2 regions of the Parasphingorhabdus sp. W113 genome follow, and region 2 is predicted to be linked to the other one. Evidence: predicted binding sites of a transcription regulator. Region 2 holds the regulator's gene; the other holds the start of a gene.

What was found. The regulator LexA, encoded in region 2, represses DNA repair genes until DNA is damaged. The targets are predictions, from matches to a motif close to GTTCCNCNCTTGTTCT.
Region 1: a site for LexA is predicted at 2,934-2,949, ahead of uvrA (excinuclease ABC subunit UvrA). Genes of this name have one in related genera too.

The regions. Positions count from the first base shown of each region.
Region 1 is NZ_CM146328.1:763,758-767,870, forward strand. Features, by position in the region: gene uvrA (excinuclease ABC subunit UvrA) at 1-2,876, opposite strand, end outside; gene ACZ1GS_RS03655 (hypothetical protein) at 3,282-3,854, shown strand; gene gmk (guanylate kinase) at 3,863-4,113, opposite strand, start outside.
Region 2 is NZ_CM146328.1:1,635,031-1,639,143, forward strand. Features, by position in the region: gene ACZ1GS_RS07760 (ComEC/Rec2 family competence protein) at 1-1,129, shown strand, start outside; gene lexA (transcriptional repressor LexA) at 1,142-1,834, opposite strand; gene ACZ1GS_RS07770 (molybdopterin molybdotransferase MoeA) at 1,923-3,107, opposite strand; gene moaC (cyclic pyranopterin monophosphate synthase MoaC) at 3,104-3,574, opposite strand; gene trpC (indole-3-glycerol phosphate synthase TrpC) at 3,571-4,113, opposite strand, start outside.

The DNA.
Region 1 (4,113 bases), 870 kb from region 2:
TTCAGATAACCGCCAGTATAGCTGCCCTTGACCTGGGCGACCTGTTCCGGTGTGCCTTCGGCGACGATTTCTCCGCCGCGCACGCCGCCTTCGGGGCCGAGGTCGAGAATATGGTCGGCGGTCTTGATGACGTCGAGATTATGCTCGATGACGACCACGCTATTGCCTTGCTCGACCAGCTGATGCAGCACCTGCAGCAGCTTGCGGACATCTTCGAAATGGAGCCCGGTGGTTGGTTCGTCCAAAATATAGAGCGTTTGCCCGGTCGATCGTTTGCTGAGCTCCTTGGCGAGCTTGACCCGCTGGGCTTCGCCGCCTGACAGGGTCGTCGCTTGTTGACCGACCTTGATATAGCCGAGGCCGACTTCATAGAGCATGGCCATCTTGTCGCGGATCGGCGGGACCGCCTTGAAGAAGCTCACCGCATCCTCGACCGTCATGTCGAGAATGTCGGCGATCGACTTGCCCTTGAACTTCACTTCCAGTGTCTCGCGATTATAGCGTTTGCCACCGCATTCCTCGCAGGTGACATAGACATCGGGCAGGAAGTGCATCTCGATCTTGATCAGCCCGTCGCCCCGGCACACTTCGCAGCGGCCGCCCTTGACATTGAAGCTGAATCGCCCGGGTTTATAGCCCCGCGCCTGCGCTTCGGGCAGACCCGCAAACCAGTCGCGAATATTGGTGAACGCCCCGGTATAGGTGGCCGGGTTGGATCGCGGCGTCCGGCCAATTGGCGACTGATCAATATCGATCACCTTGTCGCAATGTTCGAGGCCGGTAATTTTGTCATGCTTGCCGGCAATCACCCGCGCGCCATTGAGCGTGCGCGCGGCCGACGCGTACAGGGTGTCGATGGTCAACGATGATTTGCCGGATCCCGACAGGCCGGTGATGCAGATGAAGGTTCCAAGCGGGATAGAGGCGGTCACATTCTGCAGATTATTGGCAGAGGCGCCGTGGACGGTCAGTTTCTTGCCATTGCCCTTGCGGCGCTTCGCCGGCACCGCAATTTCGCGTGATCCGTTCAGATAGGCTGCGGTCAGGGATTTCTTGGCTTTCAGGATCTGCTTCAGCGTCCCGGCGGCGACGACATCACCGCCATGCACGCCGGCACCCGGGCCCATGTCGACGACATAGTCGGCGGTGCGAATGGCATCCTCGTCATGTTCGACAACGATCACCGTATTGCCCAGATCGCGCAGGCGTTTGAGTGTGGTCAGCAACCGGTCATTGTCGCGCTGGTGCAGACCAATGCTGGGCTCGTCCAGCACATAGAGCACGCCGCTTAGCCCTGATCCGATCTGGCTGGCCAGCCGGATGCGCTGGCTTTCGCCGCCCGACAGCGTGCCGCTGGTCCGGTCGAGATTGAGATAGTCCAGTCCGACATTGTTCAAAAAGCCCAGCCGTTCGATGATTTCCTTGAGGATCGGCTCGGCAATCTGCTGCTGCGTCTGGTCGAGCTGATCCGCAAGACCATTGAAAAACGCAAGGGCGTCGCCAACGCTGCGGCGGGTCGGGATGCTGATATCTTCGCCGGCAATCTTGACCGCGAGTGCCTCGGGCTTGAGCCGGGCGCCGTGACAGGTTTCGCAAGGGGCGGCGGCCTGAAACTTCGCGAGCTCTTCGCGCATCCAGGCGCTTTCGGTCTGCAGCATCCGGCGGGTCAGATTGCCGACCACGCCTTCAAACGGCTTTTTCACTTCATAGCTCTTGCGGCCATCCTGAAAGCGCAATGTGACCGGCAGCCCCTGGGTGCCGTTGAGGATGATATCGCGATGATGTTCGCTGAGATCCTGCCACGGGGTGTCGAGCGAAAATTCGAAATGCTTCGCGAGGCTGCCGAGCACCTGCATATAGTAAGGGCTCGGCGGGTTAGACTTGGCCCAGGGTACGACCGCCCCCTGTTTGATCGACAAAGCCGGATTGGGCACGACCAGCTGGGTATCGAAATGGAGCTTCTCGCCAAGACCATCACAGGCCGGGCAGGCGCCTTGCGGGGCGTTGAACGAGAACAGGCGCGGCGCGATTTCCTCGATTGTGAAGCCGCTGACCGGGCAGGCGAAGCGCTCGGAAAAGACAATCCGGTTGTCGGGCAGTCCGGTGCCTTTCATCTTGGTGCCGGTTTCGGCTTCGGCGCGGCCGGGGACAATCCCCTCCGCCAGGTCGACAAAAGCGAGCCCGTCGGCCAGCCGCAAGGCGGTTTCGAAGCTGTCGGCAAGCCGGGTTTCCATGCCATCCCGCACGACCAGGCGGTCGACCACGACCTCAATGTCATGTTTCAATTTCTTGTCGAGCTTGGGGGTTTCCTCGATATCGTAAAATTCGCCGTCGACGCGCACCCGTGTGAAGCCGGCTTTTTGCCATTCGAGCAATTCCTTGCGATATTCCCCCTTGCGCCCGCGGACGACCGGCGCGAGCAGGTAGAAGCGGGTTTTTTCGGGCAGCGCCATGACCCGATCGACCATCTGGCTGACCGTCTGGGCGGTAATCGGCTCTCCGGTCGCCGGCGAATAGGGCACCCCGGCCCGCGCCCAGAGCAGGCGCATATAGTCATAAATCTCGGTGACCGTGGCGACGGTCGAACGCGGATTGCGCGATGTGGTCTTCTGTTCGATCGAAATCGCCGGGGAAAGCCCCTCGATATGCTCGACATCCGGCTTCTGCATCATCTCGAGAAATTGCCGGGCATAGGCGGACAGCGATTCGACATAGCGCCGCTGGCCCTCGGCATAGATGGTGTCGAACGCTAGCGACGACTTTCCGCTGCCGGAAAGCCCGGTAATAACGATCAGCTTGTCGCGCGGAAGGTCGATATCGACGCCCTTGAGATTATGCTCGCGGGCGCCTTTGACTTTGATGTGGGTAAGACTCATGCGGTCGTCTTGCCGAAGAAAAAGAGGAGAGTCCAGCGGGTCATTGGGTCGTATAATGTTCTATATATGTTCTTTTGGCAAGTGCGGATTGTTCGTGCGGTTGAAATATTGTTTTAAGTCGATAAAAATCCCCTGTCCGCGGTCGAAGGCTGTTCCCGGTTTGTCGAAATCGGGTGCTGCTGCTGCCAGTGGTCGGCTAAACCGGGTACAGGCCGCAAACCGCTCCGTCTCCTTCACAGATGGCGGGACGGGGACTGGCTGCAAAAAGGGGGATGGCACCGCATGATAAAAGTGGTTGGTGATTTGGCATGTCGGGAATTTTTGCCTACCGCATGGGCAAGCTCCTTTTCCCGAAATATTGTCCGGAGCGTCGTTCCCCTAATCAGCGCTCTGATCGCAACTATTTTGGTGTCGTCCCCTGTTTACGCGGCCAGTCCGGCCGCGTTTATCGCTATCCAATCCGCATCGCCTGCGGCAACCACCGATCAGGCCGCTCCGGCACCGGCACCGCCGCCGCAGACGCCCGCGCCGCCGTGCACCGCATCCGCATATCGGGCGTTTGATTTCTGGATTGGTACCTGGGACGTGACACCGGCCGGCCAGGACAAACCGACGGCGGTCAACCGGATCAGCGCGCAGCATGGCGGCTGTGTCATCCGCGAAGATTATGCAACCGCGGGCGGCTATACGGGCATGAGCATGAGTTTCTATTACGGGGCCCGCAAAATCTGGCACCAGACCTGGATGGGCGCGGATGGCACGGCGCTGTTCGTCGCCGGCGGGCTCAATGCCGATGGCGCGATGGTGCTGAGCAATGCCAACTGGCCCGGCTATGTCGCGGGGTCGCCGATCAACCGCGTCACCTGGACGCCCAATGCGGATGGCAGCGTTCGCCAGCACTGGCAGACGTCATCTGATAACCGAGCGACCTGGTCGACGGTGTTTGACGGCCTTTATGTGAAACGTCCGGCAGAATAGGCGCCGGTTCAGCCGCGTTCCTGGGCCATCAGATCGCGCACAAATCCGATCAGTCCAGTCTGCCGTGACCGCCGCATGCGCTCGGTGGCGAGGATCGTCTGGACCCGCGCGAAACAGGCGTCGAGATCATCATTGATCAGGACATAGTCATAGCCATCCCAATGGCTGATTTCGCTGGCTGCGCGCTGCATGCGGCTGTCGATAATCTCGGTGCTGTCCGTGGCCCGGCTTTCGAGCCGCGCGCGCAAGGCGACCAGTG
Region 2 (4,113 bases):
GCGGATGGTCGCCGCCGGCGCACTGCTCGTCCTGCTGTTCTGGCCTGAATCCCTCATTGGTCCCAGCTTTCAGCTCAGTTTTGCAGCCGTTACGTCAATAATCGCGATGCACGAGCATCCGCGTATCAAAGCGCTATTCCTGCGGCGGGAAGAGCGGCTTGCGAAGCGGATCGGGCGCTTCATACTGGCGCTGTTCCTGACCGGATTGCTGGTCGAACTGGTGTTGATGCCGATTGCCTTGTTTCATTTTCACAAGGCCGGTGTCTACGGCGCGTTGGCCAATGTCGTTGCGATCCCGCTGACCACGTTCGTGATCATGCCCTTGATTGCACTGGCGCTCGCCCTCGACAGTATCGGGTGGGGGGCGCCGCTATGGTTCGCCGCTGAAAACGCCTTGAATAGCTTGCTCTGGCTGGCCCATTTCGTGTCCAGTCGTCCCGGTTCGGTAACCCTGATATCAACTATGGCGCATGGCGCTTTCGGCTTGATGATTGCCGGTGGTCTCTGGCTGGCGCTGTGGCGCGGTGCGTGGCGGTTCTGGGGCGCTGTTCCAGTGGCATTCGGCATAGCCATGGTGGCCAGTGGTCATCCACCCGATCTCTATATTACGGGCGATGGCCGCCATCTGGCTATTCGGTCCAAAGCAGGAGAGCTAGCGATGTTGCGCAATCGCAGCGGTGATTTTATCCGGGACATGATACTGGAAAACGCCGCAATTTCAGAGGCCGCAACCGCCTTGGAAGACTGGCCCGGTGCGGACTGCAACGCCGACAGCTGCGCGGTGACAGTTGAGGATCGCTCTGGTCATGAGTGGATCATCCTTGCCACGCGGAGTTCCTACTATATTCCGGCTCTTTCCTTGTCCGCCGCCTGCCGCAGAGCCGATATCGTGATCAGCGAACGCCGTTTGCCAGCGAGCTGCCAGCCGCGCTGGTTCAAGGCGGACAAGGTTTTGCTCGCGCAAACCGGCGGCATGACAGTCGATTTGTCGAAAAGAAAGGTTCTGACCGTCCTGCAGCGCACCGGTCGCCATCATTGGATCCGGCTAAAGCCGCGTGACCCGCTTCCGGTCCGCGACCCGGTGGTCGATCCGGCGGGCATCCAGAGAGAAACTCTGAAAGCCCCCTAAGAGGCCAGCTTGCTAATTGTAACGACGCAACAACCCAGCCATCTTGCCCTGGATACGGACTTCGTCAGGCCCGAAGACCTGCGGTTCATAGGCCGGGTTTGCAGGATCAAGCCGCACCTGACCGCTATCCTTGAACAGATATTTCAGCGTCGCTTCCTCTTCGTGGACCAAGGCCACGACGATTTCGCCGTTGCGTGCCGTTTCCGTCCGCTGGATCAGCGCATAGTCGCCGTCCAATATGCCAGCATCGATCATGGAATCGCCGGATACTTCCAGCGCATAATGCTCGCCGGAACCCAAAAGCGCCGCCGGTACACTGAGCGCCGACTGGCCTTCAAGCGCCTCGATCGGCACACCGGCAGCAATTTTGCCGTGGAGGGGGATTTCGATAACATCATTGGCGGCGACGGGGATTTCCTGCATCGGTGCCGGTTTTGGTGCCTCTGCTGCCAAGCTGACGACGTTGGACGGGGCCGATTTCAGCGCACCGCCTTCGGGTAATTTCATCACTTCCAGTGCCCGTGCACGATTGGGAAGGCGCCGCAAGAAGCCACGTTCTTCCAATGCACTGATCAGCCGGTGCACACCCGATTTCGATTTCAAGCCCAGTGCGTCTTTCATCTCTTCAAAAGACGGGGATACACCCGATTCTTCCAATCGATTATGAATGAAACAGAGCAGTTCATGTTGTTTGGGTGTCAGCATGCTACGGTCCTATATAGAGAACGAATACAGAACAATTATGAAACAAACCGGGATAAGTCAAGTCTTATCTGTTCCCCATCCGTTTCGCCTAAATCGCAATGAAAGAAACTGCTTTCCCTTCGGCGACGGGGTCGGCATGGGCCGGACGGATGAGCAACGCATTGGCGGCTGCCAGAACCGACAATTTGGCGCTGTCCTGACTGGCATAGGGGGTAATCATGTCGCCGTCGACAAAGGCCCGGAGAAACTCGGCGCGTTGACCGGTTGGCGGTAGGTCCGCCGTCGTCCGGGCCGAACCTGTGTGCGGGAGATATTTTTTGGCGCCGGCCATGAAACGGAGCAAGGGCAAAAGAAACAGCGTGGCTGTGACAAAGGCGGATCCGGGATTGCCGGGCAATGCTATTACTATTGAATTTCCGAGTTTGCCGGCCATGAGCGGCTTGCCGGGCTTCATTGCAATCTTCCAGAAATCGGTTTGGCCCCCGAGCCGGTCAAAGGCCGGGGCAATGAGGTCGTGATCGCCGACCGAAGCGCCACCAATGGTTACGATGACGTCACAATCACGGGCGCTGTGGAGCGCGGTGCAAACGGTGTCCAGGCGATCGGGAACCCGGCTAATCATACGCGTTTTAACCGGTATTTCGGCCATCATCGCTGACAGCATGACATCGTTGCTGGCCGGAATCTGGTGCGGTGTCAAAGAAACGCCCGGCTCGCGCAATTCGTCGCCGGTAGACAGGATCGCAACCGCTGGTGCCTGATGGACCGGCAAGGTGGCATGGCCGGCAATGACGGCATGACTCAGGGCCCGGGGATGCAAATGGGTGCCAGCGTCCAAGGCGATGTCATCCGCACGAAAATCACCCCCTTGATGGCGCACATGCTGGCCGCGCATTTTGGAAGGATCTGCCTCGAGGCTAATCTGATCCCCGTTTACGGAGACATTTTCCTGCAGAACGACCGTATCGGCCCCTTCGGGCATCAGGGCACCGGTAAAAATGCGCGCGGTTTCGCCTGACCCAATGGCCGAGCAGGGCGGGCTGCCCGCCTTGCATTCGCCCACCATTGTCCATGGCCCGTCCCGGTCTGCAAAACGAATGGCATAACCATCCATCGCCGACATGTCCCCGGCAGGCTGGCTGCGCAAGGTCAGCAAGTCTTCTGCGAGATAACGCCCGCGGGCCTGATCGATCGCAAGCGTTTCCAAAGGCAGGCGGCGCGCCATCGCAATGATGCGCTTTTGCGCGTCCTCAAGAGGAAGAAGCGGCTTCACGCTGCGGTCCAGTCCCCCGATTTTCCGCCCGTTTTGGCGATCAGGCGAACATCACGGATGACCATGTCTTTCTGCATCGCCTTGGCCATGTCATAAATGGTCAGCAGCGCCACGGATGCAGCAGTCAGCGCTTCCATCTCGACCCCGGTCTTGCCGGTCAGGCGCGCCAGCGCGGTGACTTTGATGCCGTTTTCGAGATAAGTGAATTCCACCGCAACCTTGCTCAAGGCGAGCGGATGGCATAGCGGGATCAGATCGCTGGTCTTCTTGGCGGCCATGATGCCAGCGATGCGGGCGGTTGCCAGCACATCACCCTTTTTCATAGCATTGGCGCGAATGGCGGACAAAGTGGTTTCGGCCATTTCGATCACGCCCTCGGCGCGGGCCTCGCGGACCGTGGCGGCTTTGTCCGCTATATCGACCATATGGGCCGCGCCATCACCATCTATGTGGGTGAGTTTGCTCATGACTGTTCCTCGCCGTTCAATAATGCGCGCGTCGCGGCCTCGACATCGGCGTGACGCATCAGCGATTCTCCGACCAGAAAGCTGCGCGCGCCACATTGTGCCAGACGCTGGCAATCATCATGGGTGAAAATACCACTTTCTGACACCATGATGCGGTCGTCGGGGACATATTTGGCGAGGCGTTCGGTCTGATCGAGACTGGTCTCAAACGTCTTGAGATTGCGGTTGTTGATTCCAAGCAGACGGGATTGGAGTTTGAGCGCCCGTTCCAGCTCTTCTTCGTCATGCACTTCAATCAGCGCATCCATGCCAAAATCGCGCGCAGCGGCTTCCAGTTCGCTGGCGAGACCGTCGTCGAGAGCCGCCATGATGATCAGGATCGCATCGGCGCCAAGCGCTCGAGATTCCGCGATTTGCCAAGGGTCAATCATGAAATCCTTGCGCAAACAAGGCAAGGAAACAGCGGCGCGGGCAGCAGTAAAATAGTCGTCCGTCCCGAGAAAATAGGGCGCATCGGTCAGGATTGACAGGCAGGCCGC